2 regions of the Lacrimispora cavernae genome follow, and region 1 is predicted to be linked to the other one. Evidence: a T-box and tRNA genes for the amino acid it is inferred to sense, from the RefSeq annotation. Region 1 holds a T-box; the other holds one or more tRNA genes.
What was found. The T-box of region 1 lies ahead of pheS (phenylalanine--tRNA ligase subunit alpha). A T-box ahead of a tRNA ligase gene usually reads a tRNA of that ligase, here a tRNA-Phe.
Positions count from the first base shown of each region.

Region 2: it has a tRNA-Phe gene. The T-box ahead of pheS (phenylalanine--tRNA ligase subunit alpha) is inferred to sense a tRNA for this amino acid. The anticodon was not compared.

Region 1 is NZ_CP157940.1:1,224,974-1,233,553, reverse strand. It holds gene rnr (ribonuclease R) at 1-1,614, opposite strand, end outside; gene secG (preprotein translocase subunit SecG) at 1,793-2,026, opposite strand; gene eno (phosphopyruvate hydratase) at 2,243-3,445, opposite strand; gene pheT (phenylalanine--tRNA ligase subunit beta) at 3,594-6,014, opposite strand; gene pheS (phenylalanine--tRNA ligase subunit alpha) at 6,033-7,052, opposite strand; T-box leader at 7,132-7,378, opposite strand; gene ABFV83_RS05845 (hypothetical protein) at 7,497-7,736, opposite strand; gene ABFV83_RS05840 (ABC transporter ATP-binding protein) at 8,075-8,580, opposite strand, start outside.
Region 2 is NZ_CP157940.1:3,869,272-3,877,851, reverse strand. It holds gene ABFV83_RS18240 (ABC transporter ATP-binding protein) at 1-1,190, opposite strand, end outside; gene ABFV83_RS18235 (MerR family transcriptional regulator) at 1,473-2,312, shown strand; tRNA gene ABFV83_RS18230 (tRNA-Gly) at 2,605-2,677, opposite strand; gene ABFV83_RS18225 (hypothetical protein) at 3,016-3,240, opposite strand; gene ABFV83_RS18220 (rhodanese-like domain-containing protein) at 3,342-3,662, opposite strand; tRNA gene ABFV83_RS18215 (tRNA-Gly) at 4,130-4,200, opposite strand; tRNA gene ABFV83_RS18210 (tRNA-Phe) at 4,245-4,317, opposite strand; gene ABFV83_RS18205 (MBL fold metallo-hydrolase) at 4,521-5,414, opposite strand; gene ABFV83_RS18200 (DUF1848 domain-containing protein) at 5,537-6,472, opposite strand; gene ABFV83_RS18195 (desulfoferrodoxin family protein) at 6,714-7,106, shown strand; gene ABFV83_RS18190 (methyl-accepting chemotaxis protein) at 7,140-8,580, opposite strand, start outside.

The DNA.
Region 1 (8,580 bases):
AGCCAGACCAAAGTGCCCGGTATTGGAAACCGTATACTTGGCCTGCTTCATGGAACGCAGGGCCAGACGGCTGATCAGAGCCTCCTCCGGCGTATCTTCTGCATTGGCAAGCAGCTTCTGGACTTCCTTCGGGTAAACTTCACCGTTGTGGAAACGGATGGAATATCCAAAATTATTAATCAAAGTTGCAAGGCTCTTCATCTTTTCCGGATCCGGATTGTCATGAGTACGGTATAAGAAGGGGATTTCCTGCCAGAAATAATCCTCCGCAACCGTCTCATTTGCCATCAGCATAAAATCCTCGATGATTTTTGTTGCCGCATTTCTCTCATAGGGCTTGATTTCCAGAGGCTTTCCACGTTCATCAAGAATCACCTTTGTTTCCGGGAAATCAAAATCAATGGAGCCCCTCTTCTTTCTCTTTTCCCGTAGAATATCAGCCAGTTCCTTCATTTGCTCAAACATGGGAACAAACGCTTCGTATTCCTTCATAACCGCCTCATCCCGGTCGGTTATAATGGCATTGACTGCCGTATAGGTCATTCTCCGGTCCACGTTTATGATGGTTTCCGCTATCCGGTGTCCCATTACATTGCCGTTTTCATCAATGTCCATGATGCAGCTTAAAGCCAGCCGGTCTTCTCCCTGGTTTAAGGAGCAGATTCCATTTGACAGCTTATGGGGCAGCATGGGGATTACCCGGTCCACAAGATAAACACTGGTGCCCCGCCTTAAAGCTTCCTCATCCAATGGACTGTTTTCTGTTACGTAATTTGTAACATCAGCGATGTGAACACCTAAGGTATAGACTCCGCCCTTTTTTGATATGGTAATGGCATCGTCAAGGTCCTTTGCATCTTCTCCGTCAATGGTAACTGTCTGTAAATTTCTTAAATCCAGGCGTCCCTGCATGTCTTTGCCGGTAACCGCATCCGGCACTGCTCCTACCTGTTTCATCACACTGTCCGGAAATTCCTCAGGAAGTCCGTAAGCTCTTACAATAGAAAGAATATCCGTGCCAGGGTCATTGACATGGCCAATGATTTCCGTTATGATCCCTTCCGGTTTCCGTTCCGGCCCGCCAAAATCCGTAACCTTAACCACCACCTTGTGACCGGTCACAGCTCCCATGTCCTTGCCCTGGGGAATGAACATATCCTTTGAAACCTTCTGGTTGTCCGGAATGACGAAACCAAAACTCTTATTTTTCTGGTAATAACCTATGATCTCCTCATTTGCATGGACCAGTACCTTAATCACATGGCCCTCAGCCCTTTTTCCGTTACCGGGCTTTGATTCGGCAGATATCAGCACAGTATCACCGTGAAGTGCGCCGCCTGTCTTATCTTCCGGAATAAAAATATCCTGATCAAGCCCTTCTACCGATACAAAACCAAAGCCTTTGGAGTGTCCGGAAAACACTCCGGCAATGGAGCCGACATCCGGCTTTCCGTATTTTCCTTTTTGTGATACGCCAATCTTTCCTTCTGCTAAAAGTGTATCAAGTACCTTTTTTAAATCTTCCCTCTGCTCCTTTGGAATGTCAAAAAGAATGGCTAATTCCTTTAATTTCATAGGCACATAGGCAGGATCATGAATCAGCTGGAGAAGCATGGCTTTCCTTTGCGTTAACTGTTCTTCTGTCATTGTCTTCCTCTCTTAACTATCATTTTTATCTATCTTTCTTTTCATTCTTTCCTAGTATTATCTGCACTTTACCAGCAGGTATTACAAAACTTCCCTATAATGCGAAAAAACACCCTTGTTGCCATATCACAAGAGTGTTTAATCTTTACAGTATATTCAGATTCAGTACCAGTGCCAGAATGAAAAACAGGACTGCTCCGTATTTTGTGAATTTTTCCAGTTTTCCTTCCATGGAACGGCCTTTATTTCTGCCCCAGTAGGTATCTGCCATACCGCCGATAGAACCCAGGCCCTGACTCTTTCCTTCCTGTAAAAGGACTATTGCTGATAAAGCAACACATATGATAACAAATATGATTGATAAAATAATCCTGATCACGTTTCCCACCTCCTATAGTCAAACATAGGATATCATACCATAATTTTTCTGAAAATACAATATATTTTTATATTTTTATGTTCGTCCTTTGATGTGCCCCGGCATCAGGTCCTGCCCATGGCATATATCCATAAGAATCCAACTTATTCCTAAGTCATGGAAATAATCATTCTTCACCGGTAAATGGGGGGATTTCGGTTCTTTTTCTTTGACCGGTCAGCCGGAACATTCCATGACTGCCCGCCAGGTTTTCCTGTAAAATTCTTCAATGCGCAGAAGTTCATTGTATTTTGCTGTGCATTCCCCTCTGCACGGTGCGCCGCTCTTTACATAATCGGCATGTACAGCCGCCGCCATGTCTGCAAGGAAAGACTCTTCCGTATCCTGCACATCGCTGGCAATAATCACCTTATGTCCGGCTTTTCTTGCCTTTTCCACCATTTCAAGTGCCCCGGTAACGGTCCCCGCCTGTTCCATCCGAATGACCGTGGCGTTGGACGCAGCAAAATCATCGGAAACCAGAAGGGTGCGGTGCTCCAGGAGCTTCATCATTTGCTCCCTTCCCTCCAGATCTCCTTTCCAAAGACCGTTCATGACCGCACAGATGGGAAATCCGTCCGCCAGCCTCAGATAATAGGCGAGCATATCCTTTTGTGACCTGTTTATGGTGATTCCGCCCTTCCTGCTTTCCTTTGAAAAACAGTAGGTACCGTCCTCCTTTACGTACAACCGGTCTGCTTCTGCATTGATGGCCACCAGCACATCTTCTCCCGGCTTATATCCGGTAAGCATAAAGGCATCCATTAAATAATGCAGTGCTTCCTCTGAATTTTTCATATTCGGTTCAAAGCCGCCCCCATCTCCTGTGGAGGTGCTAAAGCCGCTCATGGATAAAAGCCTTTTTAATGTCTGATAAATCTCCACTCCCATGCGCAGTCCTTCCGAATAGGAATTTGCTCCCTGAGGCACGATCATGATCTCATGAAAATCCAGACCCTTATCCCCGTCTCCTCCGCTTATCATGCTCATCATGGGAACCGGCATCACAGGAGCCGAGGTTCCGCCCAGATAACGGTAAAGGGGAAGACAAAGTCCTGCACCGGCTGCCCTTGCAACTGCCATGGATAAAGCCAGAACTCCCTGATTTCCGTCTTCTTCTGCTCTTGTTTCCTCTGCCGCCTGGGAAAGCATCCGGTCTATTTTTCCCTGGTCTGATGCATCCTCAAACAATATGATCTCCGAAAGCCAGTCATTGACCAGCCTCGCCTGCTCCTCTGCCCTTCCGGTGTTTCCCAGGGAAACCGCCGCCCTTCCATGGGCACCGTTTTCCAGGATCACCTCAGCTTCTACTCCCGGGTATCCCCAGGAATCCCGAACATTTCTTCCAGTTATTTCTATAATATCAAGGCCGTTTAACATCTTTTTGCCTCCTGTCCTTTCTTACATTCTTACCGTAAGGATTGACGGAATTTACCAGTTCCATGCAGGTACGAAAGAAAAAAGATGCCAGGATGATTTTCCTTTCATCCCGACATCTTTCCTAATTAATTTACACGTTAAACGGCTTTTATGCCCGAAGTTCAATTCCCAGTCCCTGTAATCCGTTAAGGATTTTTTTCATAACAGCAAGAACCTCCTGCTCCTCCAGGGTATGATCACCTGCGCGGAAGGTGATGGAATAGGCAACAGACTTATATCCAGATAAAATCTGGGTTCCTTCATAAATATCGAAAAGCTCATAGCTTTCCAATATCTTTCCGCCACGCTGATCGATGATCTCTTCGATCTGTCCAACCAGAATTTCCTTTGGAACCACCATGCTGATATCCCTGGTAACAGCCGGATATTTTGCAATTCCGGTGTATTTCCGGTCAAAACTTGTAAACGGGATCATGGATGGCATATCGATCACAGCCACATAGGCCCGTTCCCCGATCTTATAGTTGTCAGCCACCTCCGGATGAACCTCTCCCAGATATCCGATGGTCACTCCATCATAAATAATATCTGCCTGTCTCCCTGGATGAAGGAATGTTTTTCCGCCCTTTGGATCATAATGAGGCTTTTTGTGCATTCCCGTCTTATCGAAGAATTCTTCAACAACGCCCTTCATATCAAAGAAATCCCCATCCCCATAAAAGCCCAGGGTAAACTGCATTCTTTCATCAGGAAGCTCTGTTAATGGAAGCGCCTTTGGAAGATAAATATTGGCCAGCTCATAAAGGCGGACATTCTTATTCCGGCGGTTGTAGTTAGTGGATAAAGAGTTTAACATTCCATGAAGAGGGGAGGTCCTCATAACGCTGAAATCCTCTCCCAAAGGATTTAATATATTCACCGTCACACGAAGAGGACTGTCATCCGGAATCAGCAGCCGGTCAAATACCTTGGGGCTTTCAAAGGAATAGGTCATTCCCTGGGAAAATCCACAGAACTCCGCCACTTCTCTGGCTGCCTCTTCTATTCTTAATTTATAGGACAGTTTGCCGGTGGTCGCCTCACCTGTGGGCAGGGATACGGGGATCTTGTCATATCCAAAGAATCTGGCAACTTCCTCAGCCAGATCTGCCATACAGCCTAAATCCTGGCGGAAGGTAGGAATGAGGATTTCACCTGCCCCTTCATCATATCCCAAATCCAGCTTTTTAAAGTATCCAAGCATTGTTTCCGGTTCGATCTCAGTTCCCAGAAGTCTGTTCATCTTTTCCGGCTCAAAGGGAAGTCTTTTTCCTTCCCGCCTGGACGGATAGATGTCGATCATGCCGCCTACGACTTCTCCTGCTCCCAGCTCTTCAATCAGCTGACAGGCGCGGTTAATCGCTTCTTCGGCGTTGTTTGGGTCAAGCCCTTTTTCAAACTTGCCGGAAGCATCGGTCCTTAATCCAACTTTTTTGGAAGAAAGCCGGATATTGGTTCCATCAAAGCAGGCACTTTCAAACACCATGGTATTCACCTCATCGGTGATCTTGGAGTTCTCTCCTCCCATGATACCGGCGATTCCTACCGCCTTTTCCCCATCGTTGATCATGAGAATGGTGCTGTCCAGCTTTCTTTCCTGTCCGTCAAGGGTCTGGAAGGTGTCGCCTTCTTTCGCGCGTTTTACAATGATCTCATAATTTGCAAGCAGGTCATAATCAAAGGCATGCATTGGCTGTCCGTACTCTTCCATCACATAATTTGTAATGTCCACGATATTATTAATGGGGCGGACTCCGCATGCGGCAAGGCGTCTCTGCATCCAGACCGGGGAAGGAGCGAGCTTGATATTTTTTACCATTCTTGCGCAGTAGCGGGGACAAAGGCTGCTGTCCTCTACGGATACCTTCAGATAGTTATGGATATCCTCGCTGTTGCCTGTAGCCGTTACCACCGGAGGTACAAAGGTCTTATGAAAGGTTGCAGCCGCTTCTCTTGCAATTCCTATTACACTGTAGCAGTCCACACGGTTTGAGGTGATTTCGTATTCAAATACGGAATCACGGAGGCCCAGCACCTCAATGGCATCAGCACCTGTTTCCGTATCCTCAGGCAAAATGTAAATTCCGCTTTCCGGAGCATCCGGATACATTTCACTGGAAAATCCCAGTTCTTCAATGGAACACATCATTCCGCAGGATTCGATCCCTCTAAGCTTCCCCTTTTTGATCTTAATTCCTTCTTCCGGAAGAGGACCGCCGTCATGGCCTCCTGCCACCTTTCCCCCATCTAATACCACAGGAATCTTATCTCCGGTCTTTACATTGGATGCGCCAGTGACGATCTGTACGGTTTCCGCTCCAACATTGACCTGACAGATGATTAACTTATCCGCATCCGGATGACGCTCTATGGATAATATCTGTCCAACTACAATTTTCTCTAAGTTTTTATCCAGGTCTACATAGCCCTCAACCTTTGTTCCGGTAAGCGTCATTGCATCTGTATATTCCTGGGCCATTACGTCTAAATCCGGAACGTATGCTTTAATCCATGATAATGGTGTATTCATTGATCTATCTCCCTTTCCTTAAAACTGCTTTAAGAATCTGATGTCGTTTTCATATAATAATCTCATGTCATCAATTTCATATTTTAACAGGGCAATCCGCTCCAACCCAACGCCAAAAGCAAAGCCGGTATATTCATTTGGATCAATACCGCTCATTGTAAGCACATTCGGATGGACCATGCCGCAGCCAAGAATCTCAATCCAGCCAGAACCTTTGCAGAAACGGCAGCCTTTTCCTCCGCATTTAAAGCAGGTAACATCCATCTCCGCACTTGGTTCTGTAAATGGAAAATGGTGTGGACGGAATTTCACCTTTGTATCCAGGCCAAAAAGCTCTCTTGCAAACTCTGCAAGGGTTCCCTTTAAATCTGCAAATGTGATATTTTTATCAATCACAAGTCCTTCAATCTGGTGGAAGGAGGGAGAATGGGTTGCATCCACCTCATCTGACCGGAATACACGGCCGGGAGCCAGCATGCGGATCGGCAGCTTGCCCTTTTCCATGGTCCTTACCTGAACCGGTGAGGTCTGGCTTCTTAATACGATGTTGTCGCTGATATAAAAGGTATCCTGTTCATCTCTTGCCGGATGATTCTTGGGTATATTTAATTTTTCAAAGTTATAGGAGTCGTATTCCACCTCCGGTCCTTCAATGACCTCATATCCCATGCCAATGAAAATTCTTTCAACCTCTTCCAGTGCAATGGTATTGGGATGGGTGTGGCCTACTTTATTTCGTCTGCCGGGAAGGGTCACATCAATCACTTCTTTTTTCAGCTGTTCTTCTCTGGCTTTTTTTTGCAGGGCGGACATGGCCTCCTCTAATTTTCCCTCGATCAGGGTCCGGGCATCATTTACCATCTGCCCCACCTTTGGTCTGTCTTCCGGAGCAACATCCTTCATACTCTTTAATACACTGGTCAGCTCACCCTTTTTTCCAAGATAGGCGACCTTAATGTCGTTCAGTTTTTCCAGCGCATCGGAAGCTTCAATCTGCCTTAATGCTTCCTGTTTGATTTTCTCCAATTGGTCCTTCATCGTGCTCTCCTTCTTTCCATAATCAAATTTTATATTTACTGCTTTAACAGTAAAATGAACTAAAAAAAGCTCCGCCCCAAAAAGGGACGAAGCTATATTCGCGGTACCACCCTGATTCCTGTGCATCACACAGGCACTCGGTATACGTAACGTGTATTAACGTCATGACTTACCCGCCAGACCGGCCGCCTAAACTGCCGCTGGTTTCAATCATGCTGCTTCGGTGGGAAATTCAATCTCTTAGCTGAACTTAAAAGGGCTTACAGCCGATGGCCCCTTCTCTCTGGAAGAAAATAAGGATTTACTTACACCTTCATTGCATTTGATATTTTAAATTGTAACGTTACGTACCATTGTAATAACGGATGTTCAAAATGTCAAGGATTATTTTTGTATGGATCCTACCTGAATGAAATAAGGCGGGTATCTGCCCTTTTTCCTTTTTTAAATAGCATCCTTATAAGCTTCTTCTAAAATTCTTTTAAATTCCAGGAGTATTTCATAAGTTTCAGCCCGTTTTTCCAGGTGCTCTATGAAAATATCAATATACTCCTTATCTTCGGCTCTTTTTGTTTTCTCAATCTGAACTTTTTCTTTTTCAGTTTTATAAAAATGGACTAACAAAATTAAAAGTACACTCTCAGCTATCAGTGCACCCGTCAATATAATATCTAAAAAACTCATCTTTTCCCCCTGTTCTTTTAAACCATAAAATACGGCCAAGATTTTTACAATATCTTTTACAGAATCAATAACTTAATCCATTCCTGTAATACGACCGTAAAAATCATCCATACCCCCTTCCTTTATCCGTGTACTGCAAAGGAATTCTTACGGGCCTGAAAGAGGCCGCCCTTCCAGCTTCCATAATAATCTCTGACATATTCATACCGCCTTTATAATGCTATTTTATATTGAATATCGAAATTTATAAAGTGTTTCATAACAAAAAAATAATAATAGCGCCAGAAAAGCATGATTTGAATCGCTTTCTGGCGCTATTTTTTACATTTTCATGGGAATTACACAGCAAATTGGCTGTTATATAGCTGGGCATAAAATCCATTTTGGGAAATGAGACTGTCATGAGTTCCCTGCTCAATGATGTGGCCATCCCGCATGACCAGTATCACATCCGCTTCTTTTATGGTTGAAAGCCGGTGGGCGACAATAAAGCTGGTACGCCCCTCCATCATTTTTCCAAAAGCCTTCTGTATTTTTATCTCGGTTCTGGTATCAATGGAAGAAGTGGCTTCATCAAGGATCAGCATGGGCGGAAGACACAGCATGACTCTTGCAATGCATAAAAGCTGCTTCTGGCCCTGGGATAAGTTTCCTCCGTCTTCCGTTATGACAGTATCATATCCTTCCGGCATGCGCCTGATAAAGCCATGGGCATGAGCCTCCTTTGCTGCAAGAATGATCTCCTCCTCAGCCGCATCCGGCCTTCCGTATGCGATATTTTCACGAATTGTCCCTGACTTTAACCAGGTTTCCTGGAGCACCATGCCGTAACTGGTTCTTAAGC
Region 2 (8,580 bases), 1.8 Mb from region 1:
CGTATATCCACACCATCAATTTTAATAGAACCGTCTGTTACATCATAAAATCTTGGAATTAAATTAATTAATGTACTCTTTCCGCTGCCTGTACTTCCAATAAACGCAACGGTTTCTCCTTTGCCCGCAGTAAAGGAAACCTCCTTTATAACGGGAAGCTCCCCATCCGGATACTGAAACGTAACATGATCAAATTCCACGATACCTTTATTTTCAGCCGTGATCCCCTCTAAAGGACTTTCCACCAACGGTTTCTCATCTAATAATTCCTGAATACGGTTTGCAGATACCTGCGCTCTCGGATACATTACAAATACCATGGAAAATAGCATAATAGAGAACATTGCATGGAACTGATACTCTAAGAAAGCAACTAACTGCCCAACCTGTAAGGTACCTTTATCAATCATTACACTTGATATCCAAAACACTGCCATCATTGCAATATGCAATAAGAAGAAAAAGGCCGGCTGTGTAAATGACATGATTTTAAATAACTTCTTGGAATTAGAAGCATAGTATTCATTGGTCTCTGCAAAGCGTTCTGCTTCATATTCACTTTTTCGAAAGGCTCTGATCACACGAACCCCTGTTAAACTTTCTCTTGAAATCCGGTTCAGCCGGTCCATACCCTTTTGCTGCTTCTCGGAAAGCGGATTGGTCACTTTGGCAATGATAATAACACCCGCTACGATAAATGGAAGGCTTCCTCCGATAACCATAGAAAGATTCACACTGGTTTTGATCGTCATAAAAACACTGATAAAAATCATCACAGGCGCCAAAAGTGCCGTTCGAAACAACAAATTGGAGAACAACATTAACTGAAATGCATCATTTGTTGTTCGCGTAATCATTGAAGATACACCAAATTTATTATATTCTGTGTGAGAGAATTTTTGTGACTGAGCAAAAACATCATTTCTGATGTCACGAATCATATAGGTTGAAATTCTTGAAGAAGCGAAAGTTAATAAAATGGTTCCTGCACCTCCAAGGATACAGACAATCAGCATGATTCCTCCCATCTTTTTAATATAATCTATATCGCCTTTGCCTATTCCGTTATCAATCATCCATGCCATAACTGTAGGGATTCCAAGCTGTACTGCTACGAAACTAAAGATTCCTATAGTGTTTAACAGAATTAGTCTGGGATATCTTTTCAGATATCTTAACATTAACTTCATAACTTAACTCCTTTCTCTTTATTAAATAAATGTATAAATAATTTCAGCCCCATTCCTTGACAGGAAAAGGCTGCCCGACTATTATAAACTATAAGGTTATCTTATAGTCAAGAAGAAAAAATCCGATAAAGTACATTATCTTTATTGTTTGATATTTCCTGTTTTTTTAATACTGGCTTAGTTAGGTAACACATAAGTGGGAATGAAATAATCAGGTTTGGGTCTATGCTGCGGCCGCAAACATAAAATTCTTAAGGTGCAGCATAGAACAGAGGTAATTTTATGTCTAAAGATAAAAGTGAATACTTAACAACAGGAGAATTTGCAAAACTCTGTGGAATTCCAAAGCATATTTTATTTCATTACGATCAAATAAAGCTTTTTCAGCCTGAGATCATAAAAGAAAATGGTTACCGCTATTACTCCTTCCGCCAATTCGATACTTTTTCAATTATTTCTGCGTTAAAAAGGCTGGGAATGCCATTAAAAGAAATTAAAAAGTACATGGATGAAAGAAACCCTGAAAAATTAGTTGATTTACTGGAACAAAAATCAAATGAAGTGTCTGAGGAAATTAAAAAGTTAAAGAACACGAAACGGGAGATAGAGTCTCTTAAGGAATTAACAGTAAATGCCTTATCCGTAGAATACAATATCATAGAACCGGCTTATCATAAAAGTATGAAAGCCCTTTGCAGTACCTTAATGGATAATGACAAGGATAATTCTTACTCAAGTTTTCTAACAGAGCTGATCGCATTCCGAAACAATGGTAATGCAAGCATGATCGACTTTCTTGGAGCATCACTTACCATTGATAGTATCCGTGATAAAAGATTCGACAGCTTTTCCTATCTGTATACTAAAACCAATAATTCTGATAAAAAAAATAACACTCTGGTGCGAAAAGAAGGCTGGTATCTCCAGGTCTATTATAAAGGAAGTTATCGTAATATCAGTGAAATGTATACAAAGATTATGCAGTACGCAAAGGACCATCAGATAAAACTTGGGAAAAATGCTTATGAGGAATACCTTATATTTGAGATAGGTACAAAAGACAGAGACGATTATGTTACGTTAATATTGGTTGAAATTGAGGGTAAACCACAATCCTTCTGATGTTTACATGATAGACACGTGCAATCTGCATGACAGCCATTGTCACAACAACGCCAGCAGACGGCCAGAGGTTCTTTATTGATATTCCTGTCCACGCAGGAAACACGCACCTCGTCTGCCTCAGGTAGAATAGCCTTTGGCTGGTGGGAAGGAAACGGAAGCATTGCCTTTCGCTTCCTTTTAGTGTTGAGAGTGGCTTTTTGCAGATATTGTATACAGCTGTCTAAATCTGAGATAGGCAAAAAAATAGCGGAAATCCTTTAAAATTAAGGCTTCCGCTACAAATAAAAAGAGCGCGAGACGGGACTCGAACCCGCGACCCCGACCTTGGCAAGGTCGTACTCCACCAACTGAGCCACTCGCGCATAAAAAAATCAACTTTTATTCATCTGTTGTAACACTGGAATTATATCATAGGTTTTTAAAATATGCAAGAGGTTAATATCACTTTTTTTGTTATTTTGTGCTATATATTTTCATTAATTCCTTTTAATTTCACCTCTTTTGGACAACTGCGCCAGCCCGCTGCCGGCATTGACAGCTTTAAATTCAGCAGCTTTTTTCAGCAAAGAATAATAAAACAGGGCAGATATTGCCTAGAAGTTTATACTCCTTATTGATTACGATTGATGCGTTCCAGCTCATTCTGAATATTTTTGCATATCAGTGATTGCATACTGCTTTTATATCTTAACGGATTGGCTTATAAAAGCCCATGGGTTATGCACTCAGCCAAACAGGACTTACTTGCAGCAATCTGAGGAAGAACTTTAATACACTGCCTTACCGTAACAGGCTTTTCAACTATCACATGCTTTAAAAGCTCATCAATTATTTCGTCAATCCGGTTATCCCTGTCCCATTTGGTATTGGCAGCAATCAGGATGATCCCTCTGGTTCTGACATCTGAGTTCGAGTCTTGAAGCATTTGTGCGAAAGTGTCAAAATACGGGTAAACAGCATCGGAACGGTCACATTCCTCCTCAAGCTGCTTTAAGCATTGATAAGCATACGTATGATCTTGATTCCTTATTTTATTCCCTTTGCCAGTTTGCCGCGATAATCCGCGATCCCGCCTATATCTGTAACGGAATAACCATTGGTCCGAAGATAAATGCAGGCCTGTCTGCTGCGTGCTCCGCTGCGGCAATAAACAAAAACTGGATTGTTTTTGTTAAGCTGAATGGATTCCAACTGCTCCAGAGGTAAATTAACGCTGCCGGGAACATGGCCATCGGCGTATTCCTGTACCGTACGCACATCCAGCAATACGGCACCAGGCGTGTGGTTTGCCTGCTCAACTGCTGAGGCAAAATCCGATCGGTTAGAAAAAAAGTTAAATATACTCATTTAAACATCTCCTTCTTATTTTAAATAATTCTTTTTACGATGCCTTTATTATATCGGTTTTATGGCAATGTCTCAGTGACATTGTTACACAAATAAGAATTATTCCTGATTTAAAAAAAGAAACAAAAGAGCAAGATTTCATCTCCCCAACGCGTCCCGCCTGATTATACTTGAAAATCCTCCGGTCATTCGTGCAAAATTTTAGCGAAGCTAAATTTGTTCCAGTATTATTATGACAGATAAGCATAAATATTTACCACATCATAATTATATTTTTATCATTAATTTTCTGCATAAGCCTTCGCCGCTTCTGTTGCATATCCTTTTCTTCGATAGGTGCTTCCAATAAAATAAGTAATCCCTATTTCATTCAAATCTATCTTTCGTTCTGGGCTATCTAAATATAACATAAAAAATCAGGCTAAAACAGATACAACCTTGCATCTATTTTAGCCTGATAACCTTAAAGCGGGTGATGGGAATCGAACCCACGTATCTAGCTTGGAAGGCTAGTGTTCTACCATTGAACTACACCCGCAGGGAATTTCCGAAGATATTTCAAAGGTGCTTCGAAAAGCACAATGCCCAAAGCCGGAATCGAACCAGCGACACGAGGATTTTCAGTCCTCTGCTCTACCAACTGAGCTATCTGGGCATAATCACCTGCAACATGAACAATTTTACAAGATTTCTCTTCTCTTGTCAAGCTAAGTTTTCTAATTTATGTCAAAAAAACATAATTCTAAGTAAAATTTTCCTCTTTCATCTGCTGCGCCAGATACTCATCTGACGCAGTTTCCAAATCAAAACATACCACATGCCTGCTCAAAACTTATACACCTTGAATATCTCCTGATTTTACACATTGAACCCAATATTTGTTTTCCAAAGCAGTTGTCCATTTTCGAAAATCACTGCAATCCGCCCCGTATCCTTTAACCAGGAAAGATAAGAGCGAACGGTACTGCCAACAAGCACATACTGCTCAAAATTCATCTCCAGACCATAATCATTAAAAAGCTGTTGTAAGACTTTCTCAAAGATAACCGGCTTCTTACAAATTTCAAGTATCCTGTCTGCTATTTCATGAACCTTGTCAATGTTAATCTGAGCCAGGGGGGCGATGTTGTCCGTCACTTCTGCGTGGGCAGGTACAAAAACCTTTGCTTTCAGGGTCTTCACCATTTCCAGGGTTTCAAGGTAAGCAGATACATCATAGAGAAACCCGATTTGATATTTATCCAGGGTCTCTTTGCTTGATAAACAATCTGCCAGATAAACAACATCATCCACATCTCTAAAACCCACCATATCAAAGAAATGGCCGGGAAGCCGAATGGCGCTCAGACCCTTTGGAAGAACATCATCAGTAAGATATTCCGCACTGCTTTCCTGCGCCATCAGAAATTTGTGCCGCAAGTCCTTTGGAGGGAACCCGCCATACAAAAAGGACGGTTCAAGAAGCGTATGATTTGTAAAGTCGCATTCAATACCTGGTGCATAAATTTTGCATCCGGTTTGATTCTGCAAATACTTATTGCCGCCGATATGATCGGCATTGGAATGAGTATTATATATTGCTGTCAGCCGCCAGCCATTGGCATCCAGTATCTGCCTGACTTTTCGCCCTGCATCCTTATCACTTCCACTGTCAATAAGGCATACATCCGTATCGTTAAGCTTAACAATCCCAATTTTTGCCGGACTTTGAACGTAATAACTATTTGTACTAACCTGATTTAACTCATACATTTGTAAAATCTCCTGTCATCAGAAATCCTTTTAATAACAAATTATACCAGACTTCACACCGCAATTTCCACACAATTTTATAAACTTTGTAATGGATCCGGTATTCTAAGAAATGATCTTGTTCATAAAAAAGGAAGAGTCGGTTCTTCCCGGGCAGACCTGCATTTCCGCTGCGTGATCTTATCCTCTTTTTCTACCCTTCCGCATAGCAGGGGGCTATGCACATCATATAAAGTCCTCTTCCTATTCACTGCTTCAACGCTGTCATTGGCATAGCAATACCTGCACCCGGCAAGGCAGGTGTCATAGGTTCCCACCTCAACACTTTCCAGGCATCCGCATTCCATTCTCTGGTTTTTATCCTTTCTCCGGCATACCGGACCGCCTGTTAAATGTTCCGCCATAACGGGATCAATGCAGCTTCCCCGGAAAATTCCAACAGAGCTTAAATCTGCTTTTTCCGCACACGCTTCAATTCTAAGCCCGTAACCTCCTGCAATCACGGCCAGCCTTCCACCAAGCTTCTTCATCCCCTCTTCGTCCAGTTCTTCTACCGGGATTCCCTTCATGTTACGCTCTGTTTTTCCATACTTGTCCAGAAAACTGATCACTACCTTTTCTGTTAAACCGCATAACCCCCTGGCGATTTCCTCAAAAGCCCGCAAATGGTATTCTTCCCTGTACCGGTCGTTAAGGAATATGGGATCATACCGCCAGACCATACGGTCCCTTCCCACCTGTTCTGCCGTATTCCGGAAAATTTCAATCAGACGTCTTTTATCCGGCAGGCCAGGTTCAATATCTTTCCCGTATCCAGTCAATGTGAATTGGATATAAAAAGGAATGCTCCCCAGCTCCCCTATCCGTCCCATCATTGGTTCCGGGTTTTTCGTCCAGAAAACCATAAGTTCCACCTGCTCCGGGGAAAGATCGATCCGGCTGATCTGGCGGCTGTTCATGGGATTCTTTACATATAGATACCCTTCTTTTAACCTGTCAAAAAACCAATCCGGATAAAACTGCGGAATATCAGTCCGCCTGCTGACACTGAGTATCATCTCATCTTACTCCTGTCTCTTCTTAATAAAACCATTATAAGCCACCAATGTGTCCGCTTCAACGGCTTTAAACCATGTTTTTTAAGATCATGGCATCCTTTGGATAAAGTTGGCATAATGGTTCGGCTCCTATCTGGGAATTCTGATAAATGAATTGAAGCATGTTACATCAATGCCTGCAATAATACCCATTTATATTGATATGAGATAAAAAAGAAGAATTTGTGATTGGAGGATCCCCATGAAAAACGAACCTGTATTTTTAACCGACAAAAACCATAACGTCATTCTGGAAGCCATTGCCGGAACTCCCAACGCTGCACTCCCGGACAGCTTGAAACCTTTTGAAATATTAGAGCCTAATACCTCGGATGGAGCCGCAGAAAAGCATGCCCCGGTCATTGAAACAGAAGGAAATCATGTGACCGTAAAGGTAGGCAGCGCGTTCCATCCCATGACTGAGGATCACAACATTGCCTGGGTCTGCCTGCAGACAACGGCAGGCAGCGTTATGAGGGTAAGCTTAAGTCCGGACTGTGAACCGGTGGCCCGCTTTACACTGGAAAACGGCGATTCTCCAAAGGCCGCTTTCGCCTACTGCAATCTTCATGGATTCTGGAAAACAGAGGCATAACAAAAAAAGCCTTCCCAACCGGGATTGGCTTTTTTAATTACTCTCAAACAAGTTGAACTTTGCAACCTCCTGCTTTAACGCCTGTGCCTGTGCCGCCAGTTCTTCACTGGAAGCCGAGCTTTCCTCCGCTGCTGCATTGGACTGGACAACGGCAGATACCTGGGACAGCCCTTTTAAGATCTGCTCCATAGCCTTGGCCTGTTCCAGAGTGGATGATTCAATTTCCTCCATGACCTGTTCCACAAGAATGGATTTATCTGCAATCTCCTTAAGGATTCCTGCGGTCTCATCCGTCTGTCTTTTTCCCTCTGATACCGCCTTTACCGTATTCTCAATCAGTTTGGCAGTCTGTTTTGCCGCATCAGCGGATTTGGCTGACAGGTTCCGCACCTCCCCTGCAACCACCGCAAACCCCTGGCCCCCACTTCCGGCCCGGGCTGCTTCAACGGCTGCGTTTAAAGCCAGTATGTTGGTCTGAAATGCAATGTCCTCAATCATTTTTGTGATGCCGGATATTTTCTCAGAAGACAGGCTTACCTCTTCCATAGCGGAATGAAGGCTCTGCATATGCCGGTTTCCTGCACTGACCCTTGATCCGGATTGCTTTACATAATCGGAAGCCTTCCGTACATGCTCTGAATTCTTTTCTGTCATTTCCGAAACATTAACAATGGAAGCATTTAATACTTCCACCGTTGCCGCCTGCATGGCTGCTCCGGAAGCAAGAGCCTGGGAGGCGCCGGAAACCTGTTCTGCTCCGGAATTGACCTCCTGGGCGGAGGAACGGATGTTTAATATGATATCATTTAAGCGGGAAGCGATCATTTCCATGGAACTTCGTATTCCGTTAAATTCACCTGGATATTCACAATTACTTTGAACCGTAAGGTTGCCACAGGAGACCTGCTGTAAAAATCCGGAAATATCATAGATGATATCCCGGTATTTCCCTGCCATTTCATTGACCTTTTCTCCGATTCCCCCTATTTCGTCGTGACGTTTCATATGCAGTTCAATGCTCAAATCTCCGGCAGATAACTGATCAATGGAATCAACCACCTGCCCGATGGGCTTTGTTATCCGGTCCGTGATCCGAAACATGACAAAAACCGCAAGTATCAGGGAAACAGCTCCCAAAATGACAGCATTTAACATGGAGGTTATAACACCGGACATAAATTCCGATTCCGAAGCGGTCACATTCACCGACCAGCCATTGGTGCCTTTCACAGGAGCATAGGAACCAAATCTGTTATCTCCGTTCCAGTGATAAAATCCAAAGCCGTTTTCCCCAGCCGCCATTGCGGTTTCCAGTTTTGCGATTTCTCCATAAGCGGCTTGATCTTTCTTTGCCGCCTCTGCATCATTTTGCCGGGATAATACCAGAGAAAAATCCTCGTGGGCCACTTTCGTACCTTCCTGATTTAAAATATAGGTACTTCCCGTATCTCCAAGCTTCGTATCCTGGATCATT